DNA from 4 places in the Comamonas sp. UBA7528 genome. Region 4 is predicted to be linked to each of the others. Evidence: predicted binding sites of a transcription regulator. Region 4 holds the regulator's gene; each other region holds the start of a gene.
The links. Region 4 encodes sigma-54, which starts transcription at its own class of promoters, with help from an activator protein. Its sites were predicted from a motif close to TGGCANGNAANCTGCTTT; they were not measured.

Region 1 (7,951 bases), on a different contig from region 4:
CGGCCATGACCACCAGGTCAGCCGGGACTTCGCTGCCATCCTTGAAGCGCACGGCGCGCACGCGGCCGGTGTCGTTGGCCAGCAGCTCCTGGGTCTGGGCCTGCATCAGGAACTGCATGCCCCGCTCGGACAGCGACTGCTGCAGCATGCGGCCGGCCACATCGTCGAGCTGGCGCTCCATCAGCCATTCACTGGCATGCACCACCGTCACCTGCATGCCGCGCTTCATCAAGCCGTTGGCCGCTTCCAGTCCCAGCAGGCCGCCACCGATGACCACGGCATGGCGATACCGGGCAGCCGCGTCGATCATGGCCTGGGTGTCCGCGATGTCGCGGTAGGCCAGCACGCCCTGCAGATCATGGCCGGGCAGCGGCAGGATGAAGGGGTTGGAGCCGGTAGCCAGCACCAGGCGGTCATAAGGAGCGCTGATGGTGTTGCCCGCCGCATCCACACCATGCACCACGCGGCGCACCCGGTCCACCTCGGTCACCGTGCAGCCGGTGTGCAGGTGGATGCCGTGTTCCTGGTACCAGGCCCAGTCGTTCAGCACGATTTCATCGAGCGTCTGTTCGCCAGCCAGTACGGGCGAGAGCAGTATGCGGTTGTAGTTGGGATGGGGCTCGGCGCCGAAGACCGTGATCTGATACAGATCCGGTGCAATCTTCAGCAGCTCTTCCAGCGCGCGCACACCGGCCATGCCGTTGCCTACCAGAACCAGTTGGGATTTTTTCATCGTGCCCCCGTGGGTGGTTGCTTCATTCCAGGTTCGAAAACAAAAAAGGCGTCCTTTCCGGGCAGCGGGGTGCTGCGGGGAAAAGACGCCTTTGTCTTGTGCGACCTTCTGTGCGCCATTGCATAGCAGGTCTGCGGGCCAACGGTGGCCTTGTCCATTTCAAGCAGGTTCTGTGCCAGCTGGCGCCAGGAACCTGCCAGGCAGCGGGTGCTTCACCCGGTGTTGCAACGCACCGTGGTGGTGCGTTCAGCGTGTGCCGTGGACCACCGCAGTGCACGCCTGCGGCGCCCTGTGTCTGCGGACGGGTCAGGCCGCTTTTTCTACATGGCCCTGGCGGGTATAGAGAAAATCGATCACCGCCTTGCGGCAGTGCTGGTAGTCCCGGTCTTCGGCCAGTGCCACGCGGTTGCGCGGGCGTGCCAGCGGCACCTTCAGCACCTCGCCAATGGTGGCAGCGGGGCCGTTGGTGAGCATCACGATCTGGTCGGACAGCAGCACCGCCTCGTCCACATCATGGGTCACCATGACCACGGTGCTACGGGTGCGGGCCACGATGTCCAGCAACTCGTCCTGCAATTTTGCGCGGGTGAGGGCGTCCAGTGCCCCAAAAGGTTCGTCCATCAGCAGCACCTGGGGTTCCATGGACAGTGCCCGGGCAATGCCCACGCGCTGCTTCATGCCGCCGGAAATCTCGCCCGGCCGCTTGTGCGCCGCGTGGCTCAGTCCCACCAGTTCCAGCGCGGCCGCAGTGCGGGCCTGGAGCTGGGCCTTGGTTTCCTGTTTTCCGAACACTCGCTCCACGGCCAGATGGACGTTGGCATGGCAGGTCAGCCAGGGCAGCAGCGAATGGTTCTGGAACACCACGGCGCGCTCGGGACCTGGGCCTTTGATTTCCTTGTTGGCGCACAGCAGGTTGCCGGCGGTGGGCGTGGTCAGCCCGGCAATCAGGTTCAGCAAGGTGGATTTGCCGCAGCCAGAGTGGCCGATCAGGCTCACGAACTCGCCCCTGGCAATGTTCAGGTTGATGTCGCGCAGCGCAGGGAACAGCCCTTTGGTCGTGGTGAAGGTCTGCTCCACGCCCTGGATCTGGATGAACTTGGTGGAGAGCGACGGGTTGTGCAGGGTGGGGTGGTTCATGCTTTCACCTCTTCAAACGTAAAGGCCGAAGCCAGTTTCACCAGCGCCCACTCCAGCAGCAGGCCCACGATGCCGATCACAAAGATGGCGATGATGATGTTCTTGACGTTCAGGTTGTTCCACTCGTCCCAGACCCAGAAGCCGATGCCCACGCCGCCAGTCAGCATTTCGGCGGCCACGATGACCAGCCAGGCCGTGCCTACGGCGAGGCGCACACCGGTCAGCAGATAGGGGAGCACCGAGGGAAACAAGATGGTGGTGGCGATCTTCCATTCGCTCAGGTTCAGCACGCGGGCCACGTTCATGTAGTCCTGGGGGACGCGCTGCACGCCCACCGCGGTGTTGATGACCATTGGCCAGATGGAACAGATGAAGATGGTCCAGATGGCAGCGGGGTTGGCACCTTTGAAGACCAACAGACCAATTGGCAGCCAGGCCAGCGGCGAGACCGGGCGCAGCAGGCTGATCAGCGGGTTGCACATGCGGGACAGAAAGCGGAAGCGCCCGATCACAAAGCCCAGCGGAATCCCCACCAGCGCCGCCAGCCCGAAGCCCAGGCCCACGCGCTGCAGCGAGGCCAGCACGTTCCAGCCCACCCCCTGGTCATTCGGGCCGTTGCGATAGAACGGGTCACTGAAGACTTCGACCGCCTGCTGCCAGGTTTCCAGCGGGCCGGGAATGGCCTGGCCTGTGCCTCCCGACACCAGCGACCACAGGCCCACCAGCAGGGCCAGGCCCATGACGGGAGGCAGCACGGTCTGCGCCAGTGCCGTCAACTGCTGGCGCAGGCGTGAAGGTGGGGCCGGCGTGGCGCTGGCGGCAGGGGGATTGGCCCCGGCAGCGGTGCCTGTATTTGCCGTGGCAGAGGAGCCGTGGGTAGCGTCGTTGGCGGCCACGGCAGCGATGGCGCCCTGGGGCGGCGCTGCATCACCGCGCGGTGAATGAAAAATGGCACTGACCATGGTGCTTCTCCTGAAAAATCAATGAAGGGGGCAGTGGCTCAGGCCTTGACCTTGAAGCTGTCGGCGTACTTGGCGGGTCCTTGCCGTCCCACACCACGCCGTCGATCAGCTTGCTGCTGCGCATGCTGTCCTTGGGCACGTTCACCTTCAGCTGCGTGGCGGCCTGGCTGTACAGGTCGATGCGGTTGATCTGCTTGGCCACGGCCAGGTAATCAGGGTGGCTCTTGAGCAGGCCCCAGCGCTTGTGCTGGGTCAGGAACCACATGCCATCGCTGAGGTAGGGGTAGTTCACCGCGCCGTCGGCAAAGAACTTCATGTGATTCGGGTCGTCCCAGGTCTTGCCCAGGCCGTTCTGGTAGCGGCCCAGGATGCGCTGGTTGATGGCGTCCACACTGGTGTTCACATAGGCTTTGCCGGCAATGGTCTCGGCCATCTTCAGCTTATTCTGCAGGCTGGCGTCGATCCATCGGCCGGCTTCCAGAATGGCCATCATCACGGCGCGGGCCGTGTTGGGGTTTTTCTGTGCGAACTCGGCTGTGGTGCCCAGCACTTTTTCAGGGTGGCCCTGCCAGATGTCCTGCGTGGTCACGGCCGTGATGCCGATGTTGTCCATGATGGCGCGGTGGCCCCAGGGTTCGCCCACGCAGAAGCCATCCATATTGCCAATGCGCATGTTGGCCACCATCTGCGGCGGCGGCACGGTGATGACCTTGGCGTCCTTGAGCGGATCGATCCCGGCCGATGCCAGCCAGTAATAGAGCCACATGGCATGGGTGCCGGTGGGGAAGGTCTGGGCAAAGGTGTATTCGCGCTTGTCGCTGGCCATCAGCTTGGCCAGGCTGGCGGCATCCACCGCGCCTTTGTCCGCCAGCTTCTTGGACAAGGTGATGGCCTGGCCGTTCTGGTTGAGCGTCATCAGCACCGCCATCTCTTTCTTGGGGCCGCTCACCCCCAGGTGCAGCCCGTAGACCAGGCCGTAGAGCACATGGGCAAAGTCCAGCTCGCCGTTGACCAGTTTGTCACGCACGCCGGCCCAGCTGGCTTCCTTGGTGGGGATGATCTTGACGCCGTACTTCTGGTCCAGCCCCAGCACCGAGGCCATGACCACGCTGGCGCAGTCCGTCAGCGGGATGAAGCCGATCTTCACCTCTTTCTTCTCCGGGGCGTCCGATCCGGCGGCCCATACGCCGCCGTGGCCCAGCTGGGTGTACAGGGCGGCGCCTGCGGCGATGCCGCCGGCCTGGCGCAGAAACTGGCGGCGACTGCCCGCTTCCATGGTGTCTGTCGGGGTGGACAAGGGAGTGCAAGCGGTATCCGGGGTGTGCTGTGCCATGGTTCGGCTCCTTCCAGTGCGTGGGGCGAATGCTTTTTCAACGGAACGACGGATCCCACAAAAGGCTGTTTCCAGACCTGCAAAACACAAAGGCGTCCCGATCCGTCTGCGGTGTGCAGGGGATGGGGACGCCGTTGTCCTGTGTGTGGGGGCTGATTCCAGACCGCCGTTGGCCGGGATTCACTGCCAAGGAATGCAGAAACCGTGCCAGCTTGCCGGCGGGCGGTTCTCCCAGGGAAGCAGGGCCTCTGGGGCACGGAGATGTGCTTTGCAGTGCGCATCTCCGCGGGAGGAAGCGCGGTTTTGGTGCGCTGCAGCAGGATGGCAGCCACAGTTGCTGCTGTGTGTTGGTGCGTGTGGCTTTGCGTGCGCGCGGATCAGCCTTGCGCTGGCGGCAGCAGATCGGCCATTGCCAGCACAGCCTCGGCCACATCGATCAGGCGGCGGTTCTGGTTCATGGCGGTCTGGCGCAGCAGCTTGTGTGCTTCGCTCTCGCTGAGCTGGCGGTGCGCCATCAGCAGGCCTTTGGCGCGTTCCAGCGTCTTGCGTTCGGTCAGGGCGGAGCGCACGGTTTCCAGCTCGGCCTGCATGGCTTGCAGCCGCTGGGATTGTTCCTGTACCAGGCTCAACACCGACTGGCCCAGCTGCGGTGCCAGGCTGTTGCCCAGTTGCAGCGTGGCTTCGGGGGCTGGTGCATGGAAGAAATCCGGCAGGCCGTCGGGCACGGCAGGGGCGTCACCTGCACCGGCGCTGCGCTGCAACAGTGCCCGCGGCTCCGGCGCCTGTCGGGCCGCCTGCAGCTGTGTGGTGCAGCGTTGCTGCAGCTCGTCGGCCAGCTGCCCTTCGATGGCATACAAGGCATCCATGCGGGCCGTGCAGGCTTCGAACCAGGGCGTGCTCAGCTCGGCATCGAGCGCCTGGCCGGTGGCGGCGGTACAGCCCATGCGGCGCATGCGCTCGATCACCAGCAGCTCGGGGTTGTGGTGCTGGATCTTTTCCCACAGCGCCAATGGCGTGGCGGGAGCGCAATCGGCAAACACCTGGAAGCAGCGCTCCTGCGCGTCGATCAGATGCAGCCAGTGCTGCTGGCGCGCGGCCTGGCTGCGGCCGCTGCCAAAGGCCGCGGCCCCGGTGGCACGCTCCTGGCCGGCCAGTTCCTTGCCTTGCATGAAGTGGAACATGGCCACCAGCAGGCGGGAAATGCCGGGCTCGGTGGCACTGTCGGCCGCCTCGAAGACCACGGCCAGCAGGCCTGCGATCAGGCGGATATAGGCCGCGGTGGCGGCATCGGGCGCCAGCGCCAGCGCGCTGACCTGCTGGCGCAGCGCGGGCAAGGCGTCCAGCCCCTGCAGCACATAGGCGATATGGTTGAACAGCCGCGCGCCGTGACCGCCTTGGAAGGCATTCAGATCGAGCTGCACCAGCGCCTGGTGCAGCTGTGCGGTGCAGCGGTCCGCTGTCTGGATCTGCGCCAGCCGAACGCTGGCACCGCGCTGCCCACCACTGGCCAGCACGATGTTGGACAGGCCGCGCTCGGCCTGCAGCGCATGGATGAGCGCACCCAGCTGGCGCACCAGGGTGCTGGTGTGCAGCAGTTGCTCCAGTTCGCCCATTTCACAGCGGCGAACGGCAATCAGGTAATCCAAGCTAGAAGTCATGGTGGGGCGTGCAGTGCTTTAGTGTGAAGGCAGCAAGTTCTGTGCCTCACGGTGGTGCATGTGCATGGCGCATGCATTCGCGTCACACGAGAGTCCTGACGATGGCTGCACTGTGCGCAGGCCAGACCGATGCGATGACCCGGACATACAAAAACCGGCCGCCCCCGCAAAGGGACGGCCGGTTTTTGGTAGCAGTCGCCACCGCCCCTGTACAGGGCGGGGCGCAGACCTGGCTTTAGGCCAGCTTGTCGACGATGGCGTTCAGCGTGGCGCTGGGACGCATGGCGGTGCCGGTCTTGGCTTCGTCGGGACGGTAGTAGCCGTCGATGTCCGAAGGCTTGCCTTGTACGGCGTTCAGCTCTTCGACGATCTGGGCTTCATTGGTCACCATGGATTCCGCCACGTGCTTGAACACGGCTTGCAGCTCGGCGTCCTTGCCTTGCTTGGCCAGTTCCTGGGCCCAGAACGAGGCCAGGTAGAAGTGGCTGCCGCGGTTGTCGATGCCGGCGCCAGGCTTGCGCGAGGGGCTCTTGTTTTCGTCCAGGAAGCGGCCGGTGGCAGCGTCCAGGGCGTCGGCCAGCACTTGGGCCTTGGGGTTCTGGGCAAAGCCGGCCAGGTGTTCCAGCGAAGCGGCCAGGGCCATGAATTCACCCAGCGAGTCCCAGCGCAGGAAGCCTTCTTCCACGAACTGCTGCACGTGCTTGGGGGCGGAGCCGCCGGCACCGGTTTCAAACAGGCCGCCGCCGTTCATCAGGGGCACGATGGACAGCATCTTGGCCGAGGTGCCCAGTTCCAGGATGGGGAACAGGTCGGTCAGGTAGTCGCGCAGCACGTTGCCGGTGACGGAGATGGTGTCCTGGCCCTTGCGGATGCGGTCCAGCGAGAACTGGGTGGCCTTGACGGGCGACATGATCTGGATGTCCAGGCCGGACAGATCGTGGTCCTTCAGGTAGGTGGTGACCTTCTGGATCAGCTGTGCGTCGTGGGCGCGGTTTTCGTCCAGCCAGAACACGGCGGGCATGCCGGAGGCGCGGGCGCGGGTGACGGCCAGCTTGACCCAGTCGCGGATGGGGGCGTCCTTGGCCTGGCACATGCGGAAGATGTCACCGGCTTCGACAGCTTGCTCCAGCAGCACGGTACCGGCGTCGTCCACCACGCGCACGGTGCCGGCTTCGGCGATTTCAAAGGTCTTGTCGTGGCTGCCGTACTCTTCGGCGGCTTGTGCCATCAGGCCCACGTTGGGCACGGTGCCCATGGTGACAGGGTCCAGCGCGCCGTGCTTCTTGCAGTCGTCGATGACGGTCTGGTAGACGCCGGCATAGCAGCGGTCAGGGATGACGGCCTTGGCGGCCTGCAGCTTGCCTTCGGCGTTCCACATGCCGCCGGAATCGCGGATCATGGCTGGCATGGAGGCGTCAACGATCACGTCGGAAGGCACGTGCAGGCAGGTGATGCCCTTGTCGCTGTTGACCATGGCCAGGGCGGGGCGGTCTGCGGCCAGTGCCTTCAGGTCGGCTTCGATTTCCGTGCGCTTGGCTTCGGACAGCTTGTCCAGGCGGGCGTACAGGTCGCCGATGCCGTTGTTGGCGTTGAAGCCGATCTCGGCCAGCGCAGCGGCGTGCTTGTCCAGCACGGGGCCGTAGTAGGCGTAGACCACGTGGCCGAAGATGATGGGGTCGGAGACCTTCATCATGGTGGCCTTCAGGTGGGCGGAGAACAGCACGCCCTGGTCCTTGGCGTCTTGCACCTGTGCGGCCAGGAAGCTGCGCAGGGCCTTCTTGCTGATGACGGAGGCGTCGATCACTTCACCGGCCAGCACCTTGGTGGTGGCCTTGAGGACGTTGGTGGCACCGGCGGCGGTGGCCAGCTCGATGCGCACATTGCCGGCGTTGGCCACCACGGTGGACTTTTCGCTGCCGTAGAAGTCGCCACCGTCCATGTGGGACACGTGGGCCTTGTTGTCGGCTGTCCAGGCGCCCATCTTGTGGGGGTGCTTGCGGGCGTAGTTCTTGACCGACAGCGGTGCGCGGCGGTCGGAGTTGCCTTCGCGCAGCACGGGGTTCACGGCCGAGCCCTTGACCTTGTCGTAACGGGCCTTGGCGTCTTTTTCCACGTCATTGGCGGGCGC
Region 2 (7,951 bases), on a different contig from region 4:
AAGATGCTGCTGCTGGACGAGCCGTTCGGCGCGCTGGATGCCTTCACCCGCGAAGAGCTGTGGTGCATTCTGCGCGACCTGCATGCCGAACAGCAGTTCAACGTGATTCTGGTGACGCACGACCTGCGCGAATCGGTCTTCCTGGCCGATACCGTGTATGTGATGAGCAAGAGCCCCGGCCGCTTTGTGGTGCGCCGCGATATCGACTTTCCCCGCCCGCGCGACCTAGAGCTGACCTACACCAAGGAATTCACCGACATCGTGCTGGAGCTGCGTGGCCACATCGGCGCGCTGCGCAAAGACGGCGCCGTGATCAACCAATAAGCGCCCAGGACATTGCCATGAACAAACTGAACAACAAACTGCTGGAACGCTGGTCCCCCTGGCTGCTGCTGCTCGCCGTGATCGTGCTGTGGCAGGTGGTCTGCTCGGCCTTCCAGGTGTCGGAATTCATCTTCCCCAGCCCCTGGCTGATCCTGCAGCAATTCCTGGAATTCCACGCCGTGATCGCCGGCCATGCCTGGCGCACCTTCTGGGTGACGATGGCCGGCTTTGGCATCGCCATCGTGGTGGGTGTGCTGCTGGGCTTTCTCATCGGCAGCTCGCGCCTGGCCTATGCCGCCGTCTACCCGCTGATGACCGCTTTCAACGCCCTGCCCAAGGCGGCTTTCGTGCCGATTCTGGTGGTGTGGTTCGGCATCGGCATCGGCCCGGCCATCCTGACGGCCTTCCTGATCAGCTTCTTCCCGATCATGGTCAACATCGCCACCGGCCTGGCTACGCTGGAGCCCGAGCTGGAAGACGTGCTGCGCGTGCTGGGGGCCAAACGCTGGGATGTGCTGATCAAGGTGGGCATGCCGCGCTCGCTGCCCTACTTCTACGGCTCGCTCAAGGTCGCCATCACGCTGGCCTTTGTGGGCACCACGGTGTCGGAGATGACGGCGGCCAACGAAGGCATTGGCTACCTGCTGATCTCGGCCGGCTCGTCCATGCAGATGGGTCTGGCATTTGCCGGCCTGCTGGTGGTGGGGGCCATGGCCATGGTGATGTACGAGCTGTTCAGCCTGGTGGAAAAGCGCACCACCGGCTGGGCCCACCGCGGCGCCAACAACCACTGAGCGGCCCCGTGCCGCGTGCAAAGGCCTGCCCCGGTGGCAGGCCTTTTTTGCATGGGCACGGCAAAAGCCGCATGCCCCCACATGGCAGGCGGTCTTGGGTGCCCCCGGCACTCTGTACCATGCGCAGCTTGCCCCGCTCTGGATGCCTGCCGTGACTGTCTCTGCCCCCTTTTCCGCCGCCCCCACCGCTCCCGTCAAACTGGTGCGCATCGACCCCAGCGACCTGTCCCAGGCCCGCAGCGGCCAGCCCAGCCGCCCGCTGCGCGGTCACACCACCTACAAGACACTGGACGTGTTCAGCGGCAACGGCGGCAAAGCCAATGCCGGCGTCTGGGAAGCCACGGCCGGCGCCTTCCGCTCCCATATCCAGGGCTATATCGAGTTCTGCCACATCATCGAAGGCAGCTGCCGCCTGGTGGACCCGGATGGCAGCGTGCACCATTTCCAGGCGGGTGACAGCTTCGTCTTGCCCGACGGCTTCAGCGGCCACTGGGAAGTGGACGAACGCGTGAAGAAAGTGTTTGTCACCACCGAGGTCGATGCGCCTGCAGCGGCATGAGGCCCGCGTGCGGCCGGTGTGCCGGCAGCGCGCTCCGGCGCAGCTAACGCTTTGATTTGCATAGCAGGCGCAGCGTATCTGCACTGCGTCGACGGCGCACCCTCTCTCCCATCCAAGGCCGCCACCCGCCTCCTGTCCCGCCGCCCTTCCTGGCGCGGATGTAAGAAGTCGTTTCTGGCATGCGACATGCAATAGCTCTGCTACCCCCGCCTGCGCCCAGGCGGCCTTGTTACCCGCACCCGCCCAGGAGGCGCGCATGCTCGCAGCACCCATGATGGATGACCGCCCCCCCGAAGGACAGCCTCTGTCCGCGACCGATGCCAAGTACCTGCGGCAGGCCTTTGTCTGGGCGAATGCGGCCCGCACCCGCGGCAACCGGCCTTTCGGAGCCGTGGTGGTGGCCGCCGATGGGCGCATCCTGGCCGAGGCCTTCAGCAACACCCGCGAGACGGGCGACTGCACCGGCCACGCGGAAATGAACGCCGTGCGCCAGCTGGGCAACCCCCGTGTGGCACCCGAACTGCTGGCGGGCGCCACGCTCTATGCGTCGGCCCAGCCCTGTGCCATGTGCGCCGGCGCCATCTGCAACGCCGGCATCGGCCGCGTGGTGTTCGGCCTGGACGATACGCGGCTGCTGCAGATCCGGCCCGACCTGCGCGGCAGCACGCTGGACTGCCACACTGTGTTCGACAACGCCACCTATGCCATCACCTGCATCGGCCCGGCCCTGGTCAACGAAGCCCTGGCGGTGTACGAGGACAGCTGGTTCCCGCCCTCCTCCTGATATCCACACTAGCTGGCCATGCTCTGCTTCGGTGAGCAGTCCAGCCGCCATGGTGCAGCGCTGACGGGCATACGCACCAAGTTGGCACAGTGTCTGCTTGCAGCTTGACCATGCCCTGGCACGCCCACCTCTCCCTCGACTACCACCACCGCGCCGGCCGCACGGCCGCGCATTTCACCCACGACGGCCCGCTGCGCGTGCTGCGCAGCCTCTACCCCGAAGGCCCTGCCATCTGCCACCATGTGCTGGTCCATCCGCCTGGCGGGCTGGTGGGCGGGGACACCCTGGACATCCAGGTGCACGCCGGCCCGGGAGCCCACGCCCTGGTCACCACCCCGGGCGCCACGCGCTTTTACCGCAGCGAAGGTGAACCGGCACTGCAACGCACGCGCCTGCGGCTGGAGGCCGGTGCCCGCCTGGAATGGCTGCCGCTGGAAGCCATTGCCTACAACGGCTGTCTGGCCCGCAACCAGCTGGAACTGGACCTGGCCCCCGACGCCGAACTGCTGGCCTGGGACATCACGGCCCTGGGCCTGCCCCATGCCGATGCGCCCTGGTTGCGCGGTGAATTCCTGCAGCACATGGAATGGCCCGGCCGCTGGCTGGAACGCGGGTTGATCCGCGCCAACGATGCCCCCTTGCTGGATGGCCCGCTGGGTCTGGCCGGCCAGCGCTGCCTGGGCAGCCTGGTGTTTGCCTGCGGCAGCGCCCTGTCCCGTGCCCGCCGGGAACAGGTGCAGGAAGCCACACACGCCTTGCTGGCCAGCCACCCCCAGGGCCCGTGGTGCGGGGTCACCAGCCCCAACGACCATGTACTGGTGCTGCGCGGCCTGGCCCCATTGGTGGAGCCGCTGATGCAGCTGTGGCAGCAGGTCTGGGCGCTGTGGCGCCGGCTGCTGTGGGAGCAGGAAGCGCCGCTGCCCCGCATCTGGTCCATGTAAGAAGCGAAACGTTTTCAGCCCTCGGCAGTGCCCGGTGCGGCAACCCCTGGACGACAACATCCGTCGTCCAACAGGAAAGGCGCAACACATCGGAGGAAGCGGCCGCAGACAGGGCACGGCGGCAGAAAAACAGGGGGGACGGCATGGTCCCACGCCACCGCCCGCCCGCCGTCAACGCATGCGGAACACTTCCAGTGTGCGGTGCAACACGCCGGCGTTGCTGCTCATGTGGCCGGCGGAATGGGCCGACACCTCGGACATGCGGGCGTTTTCCTGCGTGACCGCATCCAGCTCGCCAATCGCACGGTCCACCTGTGCAATGCCCAGAGCCTGTTCGCGCGAGGTTTCCACAATTTCCTGCACCAGCTGGCTCACCTGTGCCACCGACTGCACCGCCTGGGAGATGGTGGCGCTGGCTTCCTGCATGCGCTCCGCCCCCTGGTGGATGCGGTCATTGGAGCCGGAGATCAGCCGCTTGATTTCTTTGGCCGCTTCGGCGCTGCGCTGTGCCAGCGTGCGCACCTCGCCGGCCACCACGGCAAAGCCACGCCCCTGTTCGCCGGCGCGCGCGGCTTCGACCGCCGCATTCAGCGCCAGGATATTGGTCTGGAAGGCAATGCTTTCGATGGTGGTGATGATCTGGCCCATCTGCTGCGACGAATCACGCAGCTGGTGCACCATGTCCTCCACCTTCTGCATGGCCTGGCCGCCCCGTTCCGCCAGTTGGGCGCTCTTGCCGCTTTGCTGCAGCACTTCTTCGGTGGTCTGCTGGGATTGCTCCACGCTGCCGGCCAGTTGCGTCATGGCGGCGGCCGTCTGCTGCAGGCGCTCGGCCTGGAGCTCGGTGCGCTCGGACAGGCTGCGGGCGTTGCCGGACAGATCGCGCGAGAGGTGGCTGAAGCTGTCGATCTCATGGCGCGCATCGCCCACGATGGCCCGCAGATTGAAATGCACCTGGTGCAGGTGCTCCATCAGCAGCGCCATCGGATGGCGGCCCGGTACCAGTGGCAGTTGGCGGTCCAGCTCGCAACTGGCCAGCTGCTTGGCAAAGCGGTGGGTCAGCGCAAAGGGCTGCGTCAGGGTGCGGTGCAGCCAGCCCAGCCCCAGCGCACTCCACAGCACCATGGCTGCGGCCTGCAGCCCCACCTGCCACGCGCCGGTCCAGCCCAGCACGGCGGGCAGGCTGCCCATCAGCAACAGCGGCAGAACCACGGCGGCGATGCGCAGCGTGAAGTTGGCGCGCTGCATTTTTCCGAACAGATTGCGCAGCCCCAGCAGGCGCGCATGGCCGGCATGCAGCACCATGCCGGGTTGGCCCTTGGCCCGCTCCTGCGCCAGGCGGGCATAGAGTTGCTCGGCCGCCTGCACCTGTTCGCGCGTGGGTTTGGCCCGCACCGACATATAGCCCACGGGCTTGCCGCCTTGCATGATGGGCGTCACGTGGGCTTGGACCCAGTAGAAGCCGCCATCCTTGCGGCGGTTCTTGACGATGCCCTTCCAGCTGCGGCCATGGCCGATGGTGGCCCACATATCGCGGAAGGCTTCGGCCGGCATGTCGGGGTGGCGCACCAGGCTGTGGGGCTGGCCCATCAGCTCTTCCATGCTGAAGCCGCTGACACGCACGAAGGCGGCATTGCAGTGGGTGATGTTGCCCTGGCTGTCCGTGGTGGACATCAGCAGCTCGTCATCGGGAAACTGGAACTCGTGGAGGGTGACAGGCAGGTTCTGGCGCATGGCAAAGAGAGTGGCGCGGCAAAGCCCGCCGGATGGTGTCAGGGAAGAGAAGAAGGCGAAGCAGCGGGAGGAAAAAAGGAAAGAGAGCTTTCAGGACGCGCGCTGCATGGGATCTGCAGAAGAGGAATCGGTATCGAAAGGGCTGCACACCGGTGCAGCAGGGCCTGGGAGCTCAGCGCCGCGCTCACGCCACAGCTGGCGCGAACGCACACCGGCAGCCACCGCCCCCTGCAGCTGCTGCGGCGCCTGGGGCAGCTGCTGGCAGCCAGGCTGGCGACGGGCCGAAATCAGCTGCGCGCGGCTGTCATAGCAGCGCCGGCAATGCACGCATTGCGAATCTGCGCCCGGCATGCCCTGCTGCCAGGCACGGTGCAGGTCCAGCGATTTGCCACACAGGCACACAATCCCTCCCGGGTCCGTCATCACCCTGGTACGGTGGCAGAACGCGGGTGCCCTGAAATACTCCATCACACTTCCTCACCCGGCCCCACCGCCGCCAAGGCGGGTGGACGCGCGCTGATCCGCAAAAGTTTCGATTTGTAAATTCTATGGAATTTCCATCTGAATAGAAATTGATGCAAGGCAAGACTGGAGCATTGAAACCGGAATCCAACACCGGCTGCAGGCTGGCCACCACCACGGCGGCTGCGCTCCCACGGCCCGATGCGCTGGAGCATGCCTGCGTGCTCCCCACGGCGGTGCGCAGTGCGCCCAGCCCTGCAGCGCCCTGCCACACGCTGGCGCCCACGTTCCAACAGCACCCGTCGAAGCCCACCGAAGCACTCACTCCGCGGCAGCACCTTTTTTCAAGCGCTTTCATGTTTCTGTCAGAAAAGTGGTAACTCAAGGGTTAACAATTAAGGGATAACCATATAACAACCAAATGAAACTGGCGTTAAGCGCCCGCCCCATTCTGGGGATCCCCGACAGAGCGGTGCCTGCTGCCCCTGTCCGCTGTGGCGACTGACTCCCGGCTGGCGCACTGCCAGCCCCTGTGCCAGCCTGCCACGCGGCCTGTGCGGTGCCACCGCGCTTCCAAAAAACGCCCGCCTCTGCGGGCAGAGTGAGAAGGAGTGGACATGTTCCGCCGAACCATCCTGGCCACCACGGTCGCCCTGAGCCTGACTGCCGCCCTGGCTCCCCTGGCCCACGCCAAGGACGCCTGGCCCGTCAAGACCATCACCCTGGTGCAACCCTATGCCCCCGGCGGCACCAGCGACATGCTGGCGCGCATCATCGCCATCGAACTGGAAAAGCGCATCACCGCCAATGTGATCGTGGAAAGCAAGGCCGGCGCCAATGGCAACATCGCCACCGCCTATGTCAGCCGTGCCAAGCCCGATGGCGGCACCTTCCTGGTCGGATCTAGCAGCCCGGTGGTGATCTCGCCCTCGCTGTACAAGAGCGTGCCCTACCACCCCGAGAAGGATCTGACGCCCATCACCACCATCGCCAAGGCCCCGTTCCTGCTGGTGACCAGCCCCAAGTCGGGCATCCACAGCGTGCCGGAACTGATGGCCCAGGCCAAGGCGGGCAAGATCAACTTCGGCTCGGCCGGCGCCGGTTCGCCCCAGCACATGATTGCCGAGATGTTCAACACCGAAGCCAAGATCAAGGTGCCCCATGTGCCTTACAAGGGCTCGGCCCCGCTGGTAGTGGCAGTGATGGCCAACGAGGTGCAGTACGCCATCGACAATCCCGTGCCGCTCAAGCCCCAGATCGACAGCGGCAAGCTCAAGGCCCTGGCCATCACCAGCAAACACGCCTCGCCCAAGTTCCCCGGTGTCAAGAGCCTGCATGAGCTGGGCTTCACCAACTTCGAAGTGGAACCCTGGTACGGCATGATCGGCTCCAAGGGCCTGCCCAAGGATCTGGCCGAGCGCATGAACAAGTACGTGCAGGACATACTGGCGCAGGACAGCGTCAAGCAGAAGATCTCCGAGCTGGGTGCCGACGCGTTTGGCATGTCCACCGGCGAGTTCGCCAAGCTGATCAGCGCCGACATCAAGAAGTGGGGCGCCGCCGTCAAGGCCTCGGGCGCCACGGCGGACTGACCCTCCTCCGCACCCCGGACCGACAAAAAACGACCTCCTATGGAGGTCGTTTTTTTCATGGCGCGGCGGGCTCCCCGGCGCCAGGCAATCAGATCGCCACCAGCTTCTGGATGCCTTTTTCCTGCATCTCGCTGCCCGGCCCGCTGGCGATCACCTCGCCGCGCTCCATCACCAGGTAGTGGTCGGCCAGTTCCTCGGCAAAGTCGTAGTACTGCTCGCACAGCAGCACGGCCATGCCCCGCTCCTTGGCCAGCATGCGGATCACGCGGCCGATGTCCTTGATGATGCTGGGCTGTATGCCTTCGGTGGGCTCGTCCAGAATCAGCAGCCCCGGCGCAGGCGCCAGCGCACGGGCAATGGCCAGCTGCTGCTGCTGGCCGCCGGACAGGTCGCCGCCGCGGCGGTGCAGCATCTGCTGGAGCACCGGGAACAGCGCATACAGATCCTGCGGAATCGGCGTACGGCCGCTTTTGTAGGCCAGGCCCATGCGCAGGTTGTCCTCCACGCTCAGGCGGCCGAAGATCTCGCGCCCCTGGGGCACGAAGCCGATGCCGCTGCGCGCGCGCTCATACGGCGTCAGGCCCTGGATGGGCTTGCCGTTCCAGCTGATGGTGCCGCTCTTGATCGGCACCAGGCCCATCAGGCTCTTGAGCAGCGTGGTCTTGCCCACGCCGTTGCGCCCCAGCAGCACGGTGATGCTGCCGGGCACGGCCTGCACGCTCACATCGCGCAGGATGTGGGAGCCGCCGTAGTACTGGTGC
Region 3 (7,951 bases), on a different contig from region 4:
CAAAACGGGCCCTGCGGGGCCCGTTTTGCATGCGCCGCCGAACGGCTCAGCCATGCGCCTTCTGGTTGTGCAGCGCGTTCTCCCGGATGGTGGACAAGGTGGCGCGGGTGGTGATGACTTCCGGGCTGAGCGGAATCTCGATCAGCGTGCCCGTGGGCGCCGCCAGCGCGCGCTGCAGCGCGGCTTCGAAGTCGGCGGTACGTTCCACCCGCTCGGCCGCATAGCCATAAGCCCGGGCCAGCGCACAGAAGTCCGGATTGCCCTGGCCCAGCGTGGAGCCGCTGACATGGCCGGGATACTCGCGCTCCTGGTGCATGCGGATGGTGCCGTAGATGCCATTGTTCAGCAGCACGATGATGCTTTTTCCGCCATGCTGCAGTGCCGTCGCCAGCTCCTGGCCATTCATCAGGAAGTCGCCGTCCCCCGCGATGGTGAACGCCGTGCGCCCGGTGATCAGATTGGCCGCAATCCCGGCCGGCACGCCATAGCCCATGGCGCCGCTGGTCGGGGCCAGCTGGGTCTTGTGGCCCTTGCTCCAGCCGTGAAAGCGGAAATAGCGGTGCACCCAGCTGGCAAAGTTGCCCGCACCGTTGGTGATGGCGGTGTCCTGTGGCAGCAGGCGCTGCAGCGTGGCAATGATGGCCGGCATGTCGATGGCGCCGTCCTTGGCCACATCCAGCCCCACCAGCGGCTGGGGCTGCAGATTGGCTTCGTAGTCGGCATGGGCTGCCGCCGTCCAGGCGGCCCAGGGCACACTGGCCGGGGCTTCCAGTGCCGCCAGCGCCCGCGCTGCCGCAGGCATGGTGGCGCACAGCGGCAGATCGGCGCGGAAGACACGGCCCAGTTCCTCGGCACTGGGGTGGATGTGCACCAGTTGCTGCGCAGGACGCGGCGACTGCAGCAGGGTGTAGCCGCTGGTCGTCATCTCGCCCAGGCGCGCACCGATGGTGATCAACAGATCCGCCTGCTTGATGCGCTGCGCCAGTGCCGGGTTGATGGCAATGCCCACATCGCCGGCGTACAGCGGGTGGTGGTTGTCGAAAGTGTCCTGGAAACGGAAGGCATTGCCCACCGGCAACTGCCAGCGCTCCGCAAAGCCCTGCAGGTCTTGCGCAGCCTGCGGCGTCCAGCCCGGTCCGCCAGCGATCACAAACGGTTGTTTGGCCTTCAGCAGCAGCGCACGCAATTCCTCGGCGCCCTGCGTGCCGATGTCCTGGTGAACCGCGGGGGCGGCGGGCAGGGCCTCGCCAGAGACCACCTGGGTCAGCATGTCTTCGGGCAGCACCAGCACCACAGGACCGGGGCGGCCTTGCAGGGCCGTGGTGAAAGCACGGGCGATGTATTCGGGAATGCGGCGGGCATCGTCGATGCGCTCCACCCGCTTGGCCATGCCGCGCGTGCCAGGACCGAAAAAGGTGCCGAAATCCACTTCCTGAAAGGCTTCGCGGTCGCGCATATCACTGCCCACGTCACCAATCAGCACCACCATGGGTGTTGAATCCTGGAACGCCGTGTGGATGCCGATGGAGGCGTTCGTCGCCCCCGGCCCACGCGTGACCATCAGCACCCCGGGCTTGCCGGTGAGCTTGCCGTAGGCATCCGCCATGAACGAGGCTCCGCCCTCCTGGCGGCAGGTGATGAAACGGATACGGTCGCGGTGGACGTGCAGGCCATCGAGCACATCCAGATAACTTTCACCGGGCACGCCAAAGGCCATGTCCACGCCCTGGGCGATCAGGCATTCGACGATCAGGTGGCCTGCACTGCGTGGTGGGGTGGTGGAAGGCATGGCTTGTCTCTTTCTGTGTCAGGGGAGAAAACGGGAGGGCAGTCGGCGGGGTGCCGCACCCCGCACGGGGCTGCGCCAGCGGCCCCGTGATTATGCGAAGGATGGGAGACCAAACAGATGGTGGAACCCGCAGCACACCCCGCTTGCCTGTCGCACAGCCGACAAGACCGATGCGCCGCCGCGGGCCGGCAAGTGCGGCCTTGCACCCGCCCTGCACCCTATTTGCACCTGCCATTCACGCCGCCAGCACGTCGGTACACACTGCGCCACCCCGGTTTCGTCGCAAGGCGCTGTGCCGGGCTGGCGCCCAGCGCGACAGTGCAGGCATGCGGCAACGTCGCCGTGTTTTTACAGGAGCCCTGCCATGTCGCAGTACACCCCGTCCCTTCCGAATATGCCTCTCTTGCAACTGCGCACCGCCTTGCTGTGCGTCGCCATGGCCGGCGGCATTGCCAGCAGCAGCCTGGCGCAGGAGCGCAGCGAACCAACGGTGGTGGCCGCAACCGCTGCCAGCCACCCCATGCCCGCCGCGCCTGCGGTGCAACCGGGTCGCACCCGTGCCGAGGTGATTGCGGAGCTGGAATGCGCCCGCGCCTCGGGCGAGCTGGAAGCCATGGTCTTGCGCTCCTACGGCCAGCCCACACCATCGCTGCGCCCCGAGGCCTGTGCCCCCGGCGCAGCCGCCCGCACCACCGCCAGCCCGCACACTTTGCACCAGACACCGCAACCAGGCTACTGAGCACGCATGGCCGCTGCACGCGGACACCGCGCCACCGTTCACACCAGCTCGGGCGCCAGGAAGTCGCGGCTGATCTGCCCGCCCAGCAGGTTGACCCGGTCCAGGAACTGGGTCAGGTAGGCGTGCAGACCGGTGTCCAGAATTTCCGTGATGCGCCCATACTGCAGCTGGGCCAGCAACAGGCCGGCACTGCGCAGGCTCTCACTCATCTCCTGGTGCCCCACCTGGCGCAGGTTGTCCATCAGCTCGTGCATGCTGGCATGCAGCGAACGCGGCATGTCGCGCCGCAGAATCAGCAGCTCGGCCACGCGCTCGGGCGTGATCACATCGCGGTAGACCTTGCGGTACACCTCGAAGGCCGAGACGCTGCGCAGCACTGCGCTCCAGTGGTAGAAGTCGAACTGCTGCTGCCCCACCTGGCGCAGATCGGTACCGTGGTAGTCGTTCTCGATGGCGTGGAACTTCACATCCAGCAGGCGTGCCGTGTTGTCGGCCCGTTCCAGGAACGTGCCCAGCCGCACGAAGTGGAAGGACTCGTCCTGCAGCATGGTGCCCAGGGACACGCCCCGCGACAGGTGGGAGCGGTATTTGACCCATTCAAAGAACTGCATCGGGTCGCGCTCGAACCAGCCATCCTGCAGCTGGCGGTTCAGCTCCAGCCAGGTCTGGTTCTGGGTTTCCCATACTTCGGACGTCAGGGCGCCACGCACTGCCCGCGCGTTCTCGCGTGCGGCCCGCAGGCAGGAGTAGATCGATGAGGGATTGTTCTCATCGCGCACCATGAAGTGCAGCACGCCCTCTCGCGTGACCTGGGTGTGGCGCCGGTCGTAGGCGGGAATCAGTTCACTGATGGACAGCACCCCCATCCAGTCCTTGCGTGCCATCTCGGCAGGCTGGGGCAGCATGGATGTGTCATAGCTGACGTTCAGCATGCGGGCGGTGTTTTCTGCCCGCTCGGTGTAGCGGGACATCCAGAACAGGTGGTCGGCGGTACGGCTCAGCATGGGAAACCTTTCAAGATCGTCATGGCAGGAATGCAAGCGGTGTTCATCACCAGCCCCCTCCCATGCTCTGCACCATGCCGCCCAGCTCCTGCACCAGCTCCGGTGAAGGCTGGCCCTGGGCCTGTTCGTTCAGCACCCAGGTGTCCTTGGTCCCGCCCCCCTGCGAAGAATTGACCACCAGCGAGCCGTCCTTCAGCGCCACGCGCGTCAGGCCGCCGGCCGCCATGCGCACGCTCTCGCCGCTCAGCACAAAGGGCCGCAGATCGATGTGGCGCGGCGCAATGCCGGCGTCCACCATGGTCGGGCAGCTCGACAGGCTGAGCGTGGGCTGAGCGATATAGCCAGCCGGGTTGGCCAGCAGCGCACGGCGGAAGTCCTCGATCTCGGTCCGTGTGGCGGCAGGGCCGATCAGCATGCCGTAGCCGCCGGCACCATGCACCTCCTTGACCACCAGCTCGTGCAGATGCGCCAGCACGTATTTCAGATCATCCTGCTTGCGGCACAGCCAGGTGGGCACGTTGGAGAGAATCGGTTCTTCGCCCAGGTAGAAGCGGATCATCTCCGGCACATAGGGGTAGACCGATTTGTCGTCGGCGACCCCGGTGCCCACCGCATTGCAGATGGTCACATTGCCAGCGCGGTAGGCGTCCATCAGCCCGGCGCAGCCCAGGGTGGAATTGGGGCGGAACACCAGCGGGTCCAGGAAGTCGTCGTCCACGCGGCGGTAGATCACATCCACACGCTGCAGGCCCCGGGTGGTGCGCATGTAGACCACCTTGTCCTTGACCACCAGGTCCGGCCCTTCGACCAGCTCCACCCCCATTTGCTGCGCCAGGAAGGCGTGCTCAAAGTAGGCACTGTTGTACATCCCCGGCGTCAGCACCACCACCGTGGCCGAGTCGGATGCGGCCCGTGCCGGGGCGCTGGCGCGCAGCGTGTCCAGCAGCATGTCGGGGTAATGCGCCACCGGCTGCACCGCATGCCGGGTGAACAGGTCGGGGAACAACCGCATCATCATCTTGCGGTTTTCCAGCATGTACGACACGCCCGATGGCACGCGCAGATTGTCCTCCAGCACGAAGTACTCGCCTTCTCCCCGGGCATTGCGGGCGCGCACGATATCGATGCCGGCGATGTGCGCATAAATGTCGCGCGGCACGTCCACACCCACCATCTCGGGCCGGTACTGTGCGTTGTTGGCGATCAGGTCCCTGGGCACGATGCCGGCCCGCAGAATGTCCTGGTCATGGTAGATGTCGGCAATGAAGCGGTTCAGTGCCGTGACCCGCTGCACCAGGCCTGCCTGCATGCGCGTCCACTCCGCGCCGGGGATGATGCGTGGGATCAGATCGAACGGAATCAATCGCTCAGTGCCTGCGCCGCTGGCGTCTTTCTCCCCATAGACCGCAAAGGTGATCCCCACGCGGCGGAAGATCATTTCTGCCTCTGCCGCGCGCGCCGCCATGGTCTGCGCCGGTTGCTGTGCCAGCCACTGCGCATAGGCTTTGTAGTGGTCTCGCACGTCACTGCCGTCAAACGGCAGCATGGTGTACATCTCGTCGTACTTCTGCATCGTGGGCCTCCTGGGGATTGCATAGCAAGTTGCGGGCCATAGCGATGCACTATGGGTATGACAGCCAGTTTAAGGGCTGCCACGCTCCACACCCTCCGGGCAAGCACTCACCGATCTGGTGCATGGCTCCAGTAACGTGGGTGCAGACTGCGCTCACAGGCCACTGTCTGCGCCTGCACACCATTCCAGTGCGCCGCGCCGCATTGGGGCGTGCTCTGCACCACCAGGTCCTGGGCGGCATAGCGCCGCAAAACGGGCTCGGCAGGGTGACCGAAACGGTTGCGGTAACCCGCCTGCACCACCACCGTGTGCGGCGCCACCGCCGCCAAAAACGCCGCACTCGACGAGGTGCGGCTGCCGTGGTGGGGCGCCAGCAGCACATCGGCCTGCAGGTTCTGACCGGAGCGCAGCAACGCCGCTTCCTGCGCCGCCTCGATATCGCCCGTCAGCAGCACGGCGGCGCCGTTGGCGGCCTGCACGCGCAGCACGCAACTGGCGGCATTGCCATTGCCCTGCACGCCAGCCGCAGGGTGCAGGACCTGCCACAGCACCCCGTCCCACTCCCACTGCTGACCGGCCACGCAGGGCTGCCAGGATCGCGACAGGCGCTGCGCCACCACGGCTGCCCCCGCCCCCACCAGCCGTGCCTGGGGCTGCTGGGCCAGCACGGCCTCGGCCCCGCCCACATGGTCGGCATCGCCGTGGCTGAGCACCAGCATGTCCAGCCGCTCCCCCAGGGCCTGCAGCAAGGGCTGCACCACCCGGGAGCCGGCATCTCCACCCGGCCAGGCCGGCCCGGCATCAAACAGCAGACTGTGGCGGGCCGTGCGCAGCAGCACCGCAGCCCCCTGGCCCACGTCCAGCGCCAGCATGTCTACCTCGCCATGGGCGGGCCTGGGTGCCTGCCACCACAGGGCAGGCCACAGCAGCGGCAAGGCCAGCACCTTCCACTGCCAGGGCAGAGGCAGCACCAGGCCCACACCGGCAGCGATGGCCGCTGCCGCCGCCCACCACGGCGCCTGCGCCCGGGCGAGACTGGCCCAGGGCCAGGCGGACAGCGCCTCCAGCACCACCGCCATGGCCTGTACACACCCGGCCGCAGCCTCCCACAAGGGGTGCCAGAGCACCCCCAGCAGCGACAGGGGCGTGACCACCAGGGTCACCCAGGGAATGGCCAGCAGATTGGCCAGGCCACCGACCAGCGAGACCTGCCCGAAGAACAGCAGCGACAGCGGACTGAGCGCCAGCACCACCACCATCTGTTCGCGCAGCAGCTGGTACAGCCGCTGTGCCCAGCCTTGCGGCTGCGACCCCGCAGTGCCCGACGCCAGCAGCACCCCCACGGCCACAAAGCTCAGCCAAAAGCCCGCCTGGCACAAGGCCCAGGGATCCCACAGCGCAATCACCGCCAGCACCACACTCCAGACCGCCCACCAGGGCCAGCGCCGGCCTGTGCTGTGCAGCAGGGCCACCACCACCAGCATGCCCACCGTGCGCTGTGCAGGCAGTCCGCCACCACTGAACAGTGCATAGGCTGCAGCCAGCCCCACGCCCCCCCACAGTGCAGCCAGCGGCGCGGGCCAGCGCAGGCACAGCCATGGGCTGCAGCGCCACAAGGCCCCCAGCAGGCGCATCGCCAGCCAGGCAAACATGGTGATGTGCAGGCCCGAAATGCTGACCAGGTGGGCCACACCGGTGCGGCGAAAAACCTCCCAGTCTGCGGTGTCGATGGAGCGCTGGTCGCCCGTGACCAGCGCCGTCACCACGCCAAAGGCACGCCGACGATCGTTCGCCGCATCCGGGTCGGCGGCTGCCGCGCCCGGGACGGCCCCCTGGGCCACGATGGCATCGCGCACCTGCTGGCGCAACGCTTCCACCGGGCGGTGGCCTTCGGCAAGGCCCAGCCGCCGGGGAGCGGTGTTTTTGGGGCCGTCGCGCACATAGCCGGTGGCACCAATGCCCTGGGACCACAGCCACAGCTCCCAGTCCCAGCCATGGGGGTTGCGCGCGCCATGCGGGGCTTTGAGGCGCAGGGTCCAGCGCCAGCGTTCGCCGGCCGAGACCGCAGGCCACGCCGGGGCCCCCGCTCCGCGTGGCGCATACCATGTGACTTCCAGCCGCTGCGGCAGCTCCACGGGCTGTCCATTGGCCCGCTGCGCCTGCTCCACCACCAGTTGCATCCGCAGACCTTGGGAGGTGCGTGCCGGCAGGGCGTCCACCACAGCAGTCACCTCCACATCCACGCCCTCCAAGGCAGGCGCAATGCGCTGGGCTTGCCGCCCCAGGGCCTGCCATCCCGTCAGTGCAAAGGACACCGCCGCAGCGCAGACCACAATCAGAACCAGCAGCCCCTGGTGCGTTCGCCGCGCGCCGGCGTGCGGACGCGCCCACATGGCCGCGCCCCCCAGCAGCACGGCTGCCACGCCCAGCACCGCATACCCCCAACCCGGCCACAGGGCAGGCTGCAGCAGTTGCAGCGCCACCCCCGCCGTGGCGGCCAGGGCCCAGATCGTGGGAGAAAGCCGTACTGCCGTGCACGCGGAGGCGAAAGACGGCTCCACTCTTGGCATACTGGCTGGCATGCGCGCGGTTGTCACCGACGGCCACGCACGCGCCGGAACCGCAGCACGCCCACGGGCGCCGCCGCGCCCTCCTCCCGCCCCGTTCTACCCACCATGCAAGGAACTCCCATGAGTGTCTACGACAAACTCCAAGCCCTGAACATCACCCTGCCCCCGCTGGCCGTCCCGGCCGCCGCCTATGTGCCATTCGTGCAGACGGGCAACCTGGTGTTTCTGAGCGGCCATATTGCCCGCAAGGATGGCAAGGTGTGGACCGGCCAGCTG
Region 4 (7,951 bases):
TCGAACGGCGGATGCGGCGGGGACATGCCGGCGATTCTATTCTTGAATGAGAATGATTGTTATTTGTTTGAGGCGGTGTCGTGGCATCGCCACGGTGTGCGGGGGCAAGGCGCCGTGGCTGCGCCCCTTGGAAGCCTGCGAAGTTTTATGGAAATGTAAAAAGAGGAGCTGTTTGTGTATATGGCGCAAGGGCTGAGGGCGGTTTGGAGGGTGACCATGCAGGCGCTGCCGCCATTGGCAGGGGGGTGGGCTGCCAGCACGGCCCCAAGGGTGTGGCCATGGGCCGCCGGCAAGATATGGACAGCCACGTAAAATCCCCCGATGCTTTCCGTCAAACAGGATTTGCTCGCAGCCCTGGCTGCCGAGCTCGAAACACTTTCGCCCGGCGCCGGCGCCCGCGCCGCATTTGAAAACCCCAAGGTGGCAGCCCATGGCGACTTCGCCTGCACGGCGGCCATGCAGCTGGCCAAGCCTCTGAAGGCCAATCCCCGCGCACTGGGCGAACAGCTCAAGGCCGCGCTGGAAGCCACGCCCGCGTTCCAGCAGTGGGTGGATGCGATCGAGATCGCCGGTCCTGGCTTTCTGAACATCCGCCTCAAGCCCGCTGCCAAGCAGGAAATCGTGCGCGAAGTGCTGGCGCAGGGGGCCCGCTTCGGCTTCCAGGCCGACCGCGGCGAGAACGTCCTGGTCGAGTTCGTCTCTGCCAACCCCACCGGCCCGCTGCACGTGGGCCATGGCCGCCAGGCGGCGATTGGCGATGCCATCAGCAATCTGTATTCCACCCAGGGCTGGAAGGTGCACCGCGAGTTCTATTACAACGACGCGGGCGTGCAGATCGACACCCTGACCAAGTCCACGCAACTGCGCGCCAAGGGCTTCAAGCCCGGTGACGCGTGCTGGCCGACCGACAGCGAGAACCCGCTGGCCAAGAATTTCTACAACGGTGACTACATTGCCGACATTGCCCAGGCGTTCCTGAACCAGGAAACCGTCAAGGCCGATGACCGCGAGTTCACCGCCAACGGCGATGTCGAGGACTACGACAACATCCGCAACTTTGCCGTGGCCTATCTGCGCAACGAGCAGGACAAGGATCTGCAGGCCTTCAACCTCAAGTTCGACGAGTACTACCTCGAATCGAGCCTGTACCAGAACGGCCATGTGGAAGACACGGTCAAGCGCCTGATCGAAAGCGGTCACACCTACGAGCAGGACGGGGCGCTGTGGCTCAAGTCCACCGACTACGGTGACGACAAAGACCGCGTGATGCGCAAGACCGACGGCACCTACACCTACTTCCTGCCGGATGTGGCCTATCACATCCAGAAGTTCAAGCGCGGTTACGGCAAGGTCGTCAACATCCAGGGGACCGACCACCATGGCACGATCGCCCGCGTGCGCGCCGGTCTGCAGGCGGCGAATGTCGGCATCCCCCAGGGCTACCCCGACTATGTGCTGCACACCATGGTGCGCGTGGTGCGCAATGGCGAGGAAGTGAAGATCAGCAAGCGTGCCGGCTCGTATGTGACGCTGCGCGATCTGATCGAGTGGACCAGCAAGGACGCGGTGCGCTTCTTCCTGCTCTCGCGCAAGCCCGACACCGAATACACCTTCGACGTCGATCTGGCCGTGGCCCAGAACAACGACAACCCGGTGTACTACGTGCAGTACGCCCATGCCCGCATCCAGTCCGTGCTGCGCGCCTGGCAGGAAGCCGGCGGCGCGGGCGTGTCTGCGCTCGAAAAGGTGGACCTGTCCGCGCTGGAAGGCCCCCAGGCCCAGGCGCTGATGCTGCTGCTGGCCAAGTACCCCGAAATGCTGAGCGCTGCCGCAGCAGGCAATGCCCCGCACGACGTGACCTTCTACCTGCGCGATCTGGCATCCAGCTACCACAGCTACTACGACGCCGAGCGCATCCTGGTGGACGATGAAGCGGTCAAGCTGGCGCGTCTGGCCCTGGTCGCCGCGACGGCACAAGTGCTGCACAATGGTCTGGCGGTATTGGGCGTGTCCGCGCCCGATCGTATGTAAGCATTGACTCGCAAAACTATGAAGACCAAGCAACGTGGCGGAACCCTGATCGGGCTGATCCTGGGCATCATCATCGGCCTGGGGGCCGCTCTGGCAGTGGCGGTCTATGTGACCAAGGTGCCGGTGCCCTTCCTGACCAAGACCCCCAAGGACACCGAGGCCAAGGAAGCCGAACGCAACAAGAACTGGGACCCGAATTCGCCGCTGTATGGCAAGAACCCGGCCAACCAGACGCCGACGCAGCCGGTGACCCAGCAGCCCGTGGCGCCCACTGCGCCGCCGGTGGCCACGCCCACCACGCCACCGACCAGCGGTCCGGCCACGGGTGTCAGCACCCCGCCGGCCACCCCGCCGGTGCAGGATGCCAAGAAACCTGACGGCAAGGCCTCCTCGGCGGACCCGCTGGGGGACCTGGCCAACCAGAAGCTCAAGCAGTCGGAGGCCAAGGCGGCGGCCGCCTCGGGCTCGGACGGTTTCGACTACTTTGTGCAGGCGGGTGCCTTCCGCACCCAGGCCGACGCCGATGCCCAGCGTGCCAAGCTGGCCATGCTGGGCTGGGAAGCCCGCGTGAGCGAGCGCGAGCAGAACGGCCGCACCGTGTTCCGGGTGCGGGTGGGTCCGTTCGGCAAGCGTGACGACGCCGAGCAGCTCAAGGGCAAGCTCGACGGCGCCGGGGTGGATTCGGCCCTGGTGCGCGTGCAGCGCTGACAGGCAGAACTTTTTGCCACGGCCCGGCTCTGACTGGGCAGTGAATATCCCCTAACAGGAGTAGCTTTGATGAAACGCCGCGAGTTTTCCTTGGCCGTCACCTCGGTCGCATCTGCCATGGCCCTGGGCGCCACTGCGACCGCCCATGCCCAGGCCGCCGCCCCCAAGGAAGGCAAGGACTATGTGAAACTGTCCAAGCCCGCCACCACCGAGGCACCTGCCGGCAAGGTGGAAGTGGTCGAGTTCTTCTGGTACAGCTGCCCGCATTGCAACGCTTTCGAGCCCGCATTCGCCGCCTGGAAGCAGAAGGCCCCCGCCCATGTGGTGGTGCGCCGTGTGCCCGTGGCCTTCAATGCCAGCTTCGTGCCCCAGCAAAAGCTGTATTTCACGCTGCAGGCCATGGACAACTTTGACGCCATGCACGTCAAGGTGTTCCACGCCATCCACGTGGAGCGCAACAAGCTGGCCACCGATGACGCCATCTTCGAATGGGTGGGCAAGCAGGGCGCGAACGTGGCCAAGTTCAAGGAGATCTACAACTCCTTCACCGTGGCCAACCAGGTGCGCAAGGCTTCGGCGCTGCAGCAGGAATACGATGTGGAGGGCGTGCCTTCCATGGGCGTGGCCGGCAAGTTCTACACCGACGGCCCCCGCGCCGGCAGCATGCAGAACGTGCTGAATGTGGTGGACTATCTGGCCAACCAGAGCCGCAAGGCCTGAGCGGCCCCGCAGGGCCTGAGCGCCCTGCACACAGCCCGCTGGACAGCGGGCTTTTTTGTGTCGATTTCCCTGCGAGTCGCCCACAGGGCAGCCCTGGGGAAAACCAGTGCCCTACAATGGCTGCAAGATTCATGCCTTCTCACATGACACGCAAACTCCTCCCGATACTCGCGCTGACGGTCCTGGCAGCTGCCATGGGCACGGCACAGGCCGAAAAGGCCGATCGCAACAAGCCCATGAACATCGAAGCCGATGCGCTGCACCATGACGAGCTGCAGCAGGTCAGCACGTTCACGGGCAATGTGGTGCTGACCAAGGGCACCATCGTGCTGCGCGGCGCCAAGCTGGAAGTGCGCCAGGACGCCGAGGGTTACCAGTTCGGCAAGGTCTGGGCGGCCCCCGGCAAGCGCGCGTTCTTCCGCCAGAAGCGCGACACCCAGCCCGGCGCACCCGAAGAGTACGTGGAAGGCGAAGGCGAAATCATCGAATACGACGGCAAGAAGGACGATGTGCGCTTGATCCAGCGGGGCCAGCTGCGCCGCTACACCGGCGCCACGCTGAGTGACGACATCACCGGCAACATCATCACCTACAACAACCTGACCGATGTGTTCACCGTGGACGGCAACCGCCGCGCCACGCCGGGCAGCGAGGAAGCTGCCGCCGGCTCCGGCGGCCGCGTGCGCGCCGTGCTGGCGCCCAAGACCCAGCCCCCGCAGGCCCCGGTGGCGCCGAGTGCGCAGCCGCTCAAGCCTTCGGACACCATGAAATTGCGCAACCCGTGACCCGCTCTTCCGACACCCCGACCGCCCCAGGCGCCAGCAGCCGCCTGGAAGTGCACCATCTGGCCAAGTCCTATGGCAGCCGCAAGGTGGTCAAGGACGTGTCCCTGGCCGTGCAGAAAGGCGAAGTGGTGGGCCTGCTCGGCCCCAATGGCGCGGGCAAGACCACCTCGTTCTACATGATTGTGGGCCTGGTGCGCAGCGATGCCGGCGACATCTACATCGACGGCCATTCGGTGGCGAACATGCCCATCCACCAGCGTTCGCGCCTGGGCCTGTCCTATCTGCCGCAGGAAGCCTCGATCTTCCGCAAGCTCAGCGTGGAAGACAATGTGCGCGCCGTGCTGGAGCTGCAGCAGGACGAACAGGGCAAGCCCCTGACCAAGGCCGAGGTGGAGCGGCGCCTGACCGATCTGCTCAAGGAGCTGCGCGTGGACCACCTGCGCTCCTCGCCGGCGATTGCGCTGTCGGGTGGCGAGCGCCGCCGCGTGGAAATCGCCCGGGCCCTGGCCACGCAGCCGCGCTTCATCCTGCTGGACGAGCCGTTTGCGGGTATCGACCCCATCGCGGTGATCGAGATCCAGCGCATCATCGGCTTCCTCAAGGAGCGCGGTATCGGGGTGCTGATCACCGACCACAACGTGCGCGAGACGCTGGGCATCTGCGACCACGCCTTCATCATCAGCGACGGCCATGTGCTGGCGCAGGGCACACCGGAAGAGATTGTGGAGAACGCCGACGTCCGGCGGGTCTACCTGGGCGAACATTTCAGGATGTAGCCCGCCACTTCCGCCGCCACGACACACACACAAGATCACAGAGAGGGAGCGTCGCGTTGAAGCCTGGTTTGTCACTGCGGGTGTCGCAGCATTTGGCGCTGACGCCGCAATTGCAGCAGTCGATCCGCTTGCTGCAGCTGTCCACGCTGGAGCTGGCGCAGGAAGTCGAGCAGATGCTCGACGACAACCCGTTTCTGGAAGTCGACAGCGACGATGCCCCCCGTGAAGACTTCGGCCTGTCCCAGTCGGACACGCCGGCGCAGGGCGATGACTATGCCGCCGATGGTGCGCTGACGGCAGGGGCTGCGGAGGCGCCCGCCGACAGTGCGGAAGGCCCCGGCAGCGCGGAATACGATGCCCCCGACTGGGAGGGCGACGGCACCAGCGAACTGCGTCCCGATGACAGCGAATGGGGCGGCGATGCCCCGGCGCGCAACGCCCAGGGCGGCGATGGTGACGAAGTCAGCGCCCTGGACCTGGCCCGCGCACATGAATCGCTGACCGACCACCTGCTGCGCCAGTCGCTGTCGCTGCACCTGTCCGAGCTGGACCGTTATGTGCTGCGTTTCCTGATCGAGAACCTGAACGACGACGGTTACCTCGAAGAGTCGCTGCAGTCCCTGGCCGAGGGCTTGGCCGGCACGGACGACCCGGAGCAGCTCGACGAATTGGTGCACCGCTTCACCGTGGCACTGCGGCTGCTGCACAGCCTGGAGCCGGTGGGCGTGGGCGCCCAGGGCTTGGCGGAATGCCTGCAGCTGCAGCTGAACCATTTGCTGCAGCGCGGTGAGGCCGAGGCCAGTGTGGTGGAGACGGCGCTGGCCATCTGTGCCCAGCCGCTGGACCTGCTGGCACGGCGCGATGTGCGCCGCCTGATGCAGGCCACCGGCAGCAGCGAAGAGCGCACGCGCACGGCCATGGCACTGATCGCCCGGCTGGAGCCTCGGCCCGGCCGGCGCTTTGTCAATGTGGAGCGCAACATCATCGTGCCGGACGTGATCGTCACCCGCGCCGGCCGCCGCGCCAGCGAAGGCACGCCCCAGTTCAACGTGCAGCTCAACCCCGACGTGCTGCCGCGTCTGCGCGTGCACGATGTGTATGCCGGTGCGCTGCGCGGCCACAAGGGCAGCGAAGGCCATGCCGGTCTGCAGCAGCGCCTGCAGGAAGCGCGCTGGTTCATCAAGAACGTGCAGCAGCGCTTCGACACCATCTTGCGGGTGTCGCGTGCCATCGTGGAGCGGCAGAAGAACTTCTTCGTGCACGGCGAGCTGGCCATGCGCCCGCTGGTGCTGCGCGACATCGCCGACGAGCTGGGTCTGCACGAATCCACCATCAGCCGGGTGACCACCGCCAAGTACATGGCCACGCCGCACGGCACCTTCGAGCTCAAGTATTTCTTCGGCTCCGGGCTGGGCACGGAAACCGGCGGCAATGCCTCCAGCACGGCGGTGCGGGCGCTGATCAAGCAGTTTGTCTCGGCCGAGAACGCCAAGAAGCCGCTGTCGGACAGCCAGATCGCTGAGATGCTCAAGGAGCAGGGCATCGAGTGCGCCCGCCGTACCGTGGCCAAATACCGTGAGGCGCTGAAGATCGCGCCGGCCAATCTGCGCAAGACGCTGTAAGCCCGGACTGGGCCCGTGCGGAGGCGGGGCGCCTGCGGGCATGCTGCGCTGCCGCAAGCCCCCGGATGCGTGCAAACCGGCTGGGCAGCGCCGGCAGTTGGAGGTATCGTGCAGCCATCCTTGGTTCATTCCGCACATGCCACGGCCGTTGGCAGCAAAGGAGACTCCCATGGTTGCCCCGCTTTCTTCCTCCGCGCTGCCCCGCAAGCTGCTGTCGGCGCAGCCCGAACCCGATCACCCGCACAGCGTGGCCCGCATCGCCGTCGTGGGCAGCCTGCACATGGATGCGGTGCTGCACCTGGAACGCGTGCCCCACGCCGGGGAAACCGTGATGGCCCACAGCCTGCGCTACCTGCCCGGCGGCAAAGGCGGCAACCAGGCAGTGGCCTGCGCACGCCACGGCGCCCAGGTCACGCTGTTCGGCTGCGTGGGGCGTGACCACCATGGCAACAGCCTGCGGCTGGCGCTGCACGACGCCGGCGTGGAGATGGACCATGTGCAGGTGCTGGATGGCGTGTCCACCGGTGCGGCCATGGTGCTGGTGGAGGGCAATGGCCAGAACCGGGTCTGCGTGGTGCCCGGTGCCAATGTGCTACTGGAGCTGCCGGACGAGGTGCTGCTGAATGTGCTGGCCCAGGCCGATTTCGTGCTGCTGCAGCGTGAAACCGCCGACAGCGTGCTGGAGCAGGTGCTGGAGGCGGCACGCAGCGCTGGCTGTCGCGTGGTCTTCAATCCCTCGCCGGTGCGCGAGGTGCCCGAGGCCTGGTGGCCCCTGGTCCACACCCTGGTGGTTAATGAGGTCGAGGCCGGTGCCTACAGCGATCAGGCGGTGGACAGCCCGGCCGCGGCGGCCGATGCCGCACAGCGCCTGCTGGCGCGGGGCGTGTCCCAGGTGGTGGTCACGCTGGGAGCCCAGGGCGCGGTGGCCGTGTGCGGAGGGCGTGTCAGCACCCATCCCGCGCTGGCGCTGCCGGTGCTGGACACCACGGGTGCGGGCGACAGCTTTCTGGGGGCGCTGGTCACCCGCCTGGCCGAAGGCCATGCCCTGGCCGATGCCGTGCAATGGGGCATACGTGCTGCCAGCCTGTGCATGGGCCAGGTGGGCGCACAGCCGTCCATACCGCAGCGCACCCAGGTCGAAGCCCTGGCCGGTGGCGCGGCCAGCCCGTTGCATGTGCAGTAGGCGACGCAGGGACGGGCGCGCCAGACCCCGTGCGGAGCTGCGTGCGCGCAGTGCTCAGCGGGTGCTGCCGTCGCAGTAGGCGTGCCAGCCTGCCGGGGTGTTTTCAAAGCCGCGTTGCAGGGCCAG

Region 1: the regulator sigma-54 is predicted to act here: its motif matches at 5,853-5,870, upstream of B3349_RS11255 (nitrate regulatory protein).
Region 2: the regulator sigma-54 is predicted to act here: its motif matches at 2,544-2,561, upstream of B3349_RS17515 (urease accessory protein UreD).
Region 3: the regulator sigma-54 is predicted to act here: its motif matches at 5,127-5,144, upstream of B3349_RS10615 (circularly permuted type 2 ATP-grasp protein).

Annotation. Positions count from the first base shown of each region.
Region 1 is NZ_DLMU01000009.1:8,846-16,796, reverse strand. It holds gene nirB (nitrite reductase large subunit NirB) at 1-733, opposite strand, end outside; gene B3349_RS11270 (ABC transporter ATP-binding protein) at 1,040-1,870, opposite strand; gene ntrB (nitrate ABC transporter permease) at 1,867-2,832, opposite strand; partial or broken gene B3349_RS11260 (ABC transporter substrate-binding protein) at 2,871-4,108, opposite strand; gene B3349_RS11255 (nitrate regulatory protein) at 4,543-5,823, opposite strand; gene B3349_RS11250 (NADP-dependent isocitrate dehydrogenase) at 6,059-7,951, opposite strand, start outside.
Region 2 is NZ_DLMU01000014.1:400,425-408,375, reverse strand. It holds gene B3349_RS17535 (ABC transporter ATP-binding protein) at 1-324, shown strand, start outside; gene B3349_RS17530 (ABC transporter permease) at 342-1,118, shown strand; gene B3349_RS17525 (cupin domain-containing protein) at 1,270-1,677, shown strand; gene B3349_RS17520 (nucleoside deaminase) at 1,934-2,461, shown strand; gene B3349_RS17515 (urease accessory protein UreD) at 2,572-3,402, shown strand; gene B3349_RS17510 (methyl-accepting chemotaxis protein) at 3,574-5,136, opposite strand; gene B3349_RS17505 (Bug family tripartite tricarboxylate transporter substrate binding protein) at 6,216-7,190, shown strand; gene urtE (urea ABC transporter ATP-binding subunit UrtE) at 7,279-7,951, opposite strand, start outside.
Region 3 is NZ_DLMU01000008.1:348,643-356,593, reverse strand. It holds gene B3349_RS10630 (thiamine pyrophosphate-binding protein) at 47-1,789, opposite strand; gene B3349_RS10625 (hypothetical protein) at 2,154-2,528, shown strand; gene B3349_RS10620 (alpha-E domain-containing protein) at 2,567-3,532, opposite strand; gene B3349_RS10615 (circularly permuted type 2 ATP-grasp protein) at 3,579-5,105, opposite strand; gene B3349_RS10610 (DNA internalization-related competence protein ComEC/Rec2) at 5,213-7,675, opposite strand; gene B3349_RS10605 (RidA family protein) at 7,796-7,951, shown strand, end outside.
Region 4 is NZ_DLMU01000010.1:383,789-391,739, reverse strand. It holds gene B3349_RS14790 (sigma-70 family RNA polymerase sigma factor) at 1-26, opposite strand, end outside; gene argS (arginine--tRNA ligase) at 322-2,031, shown strand; gene B3349_RS14780 (SPOR domain-containing protein) at 2,050-2,739, shown strand; gene B3349_RS14775 (thiol:disulfide interchange protein DsbA/DsbL) at 2,809-3,459, shown strand; gene lptA (lipopolysaccharide transport periplasmic protein LptA) at 3,603-4,244, shown strand; gene lptB (LPS export ABC transporter ATP-binding protein) at 4,241-5,020, shown strand; gene B3349_RS14760 (RNA polymerase factor sigma-54) at 5,077-6,642, shown strand; gene B3349_RS14755 (ribokinase) at 6,812-7,825, shown strand; gene B3349_RS14750 (hypothetical protein) at 7,880-7,951, opposite strand, start outside.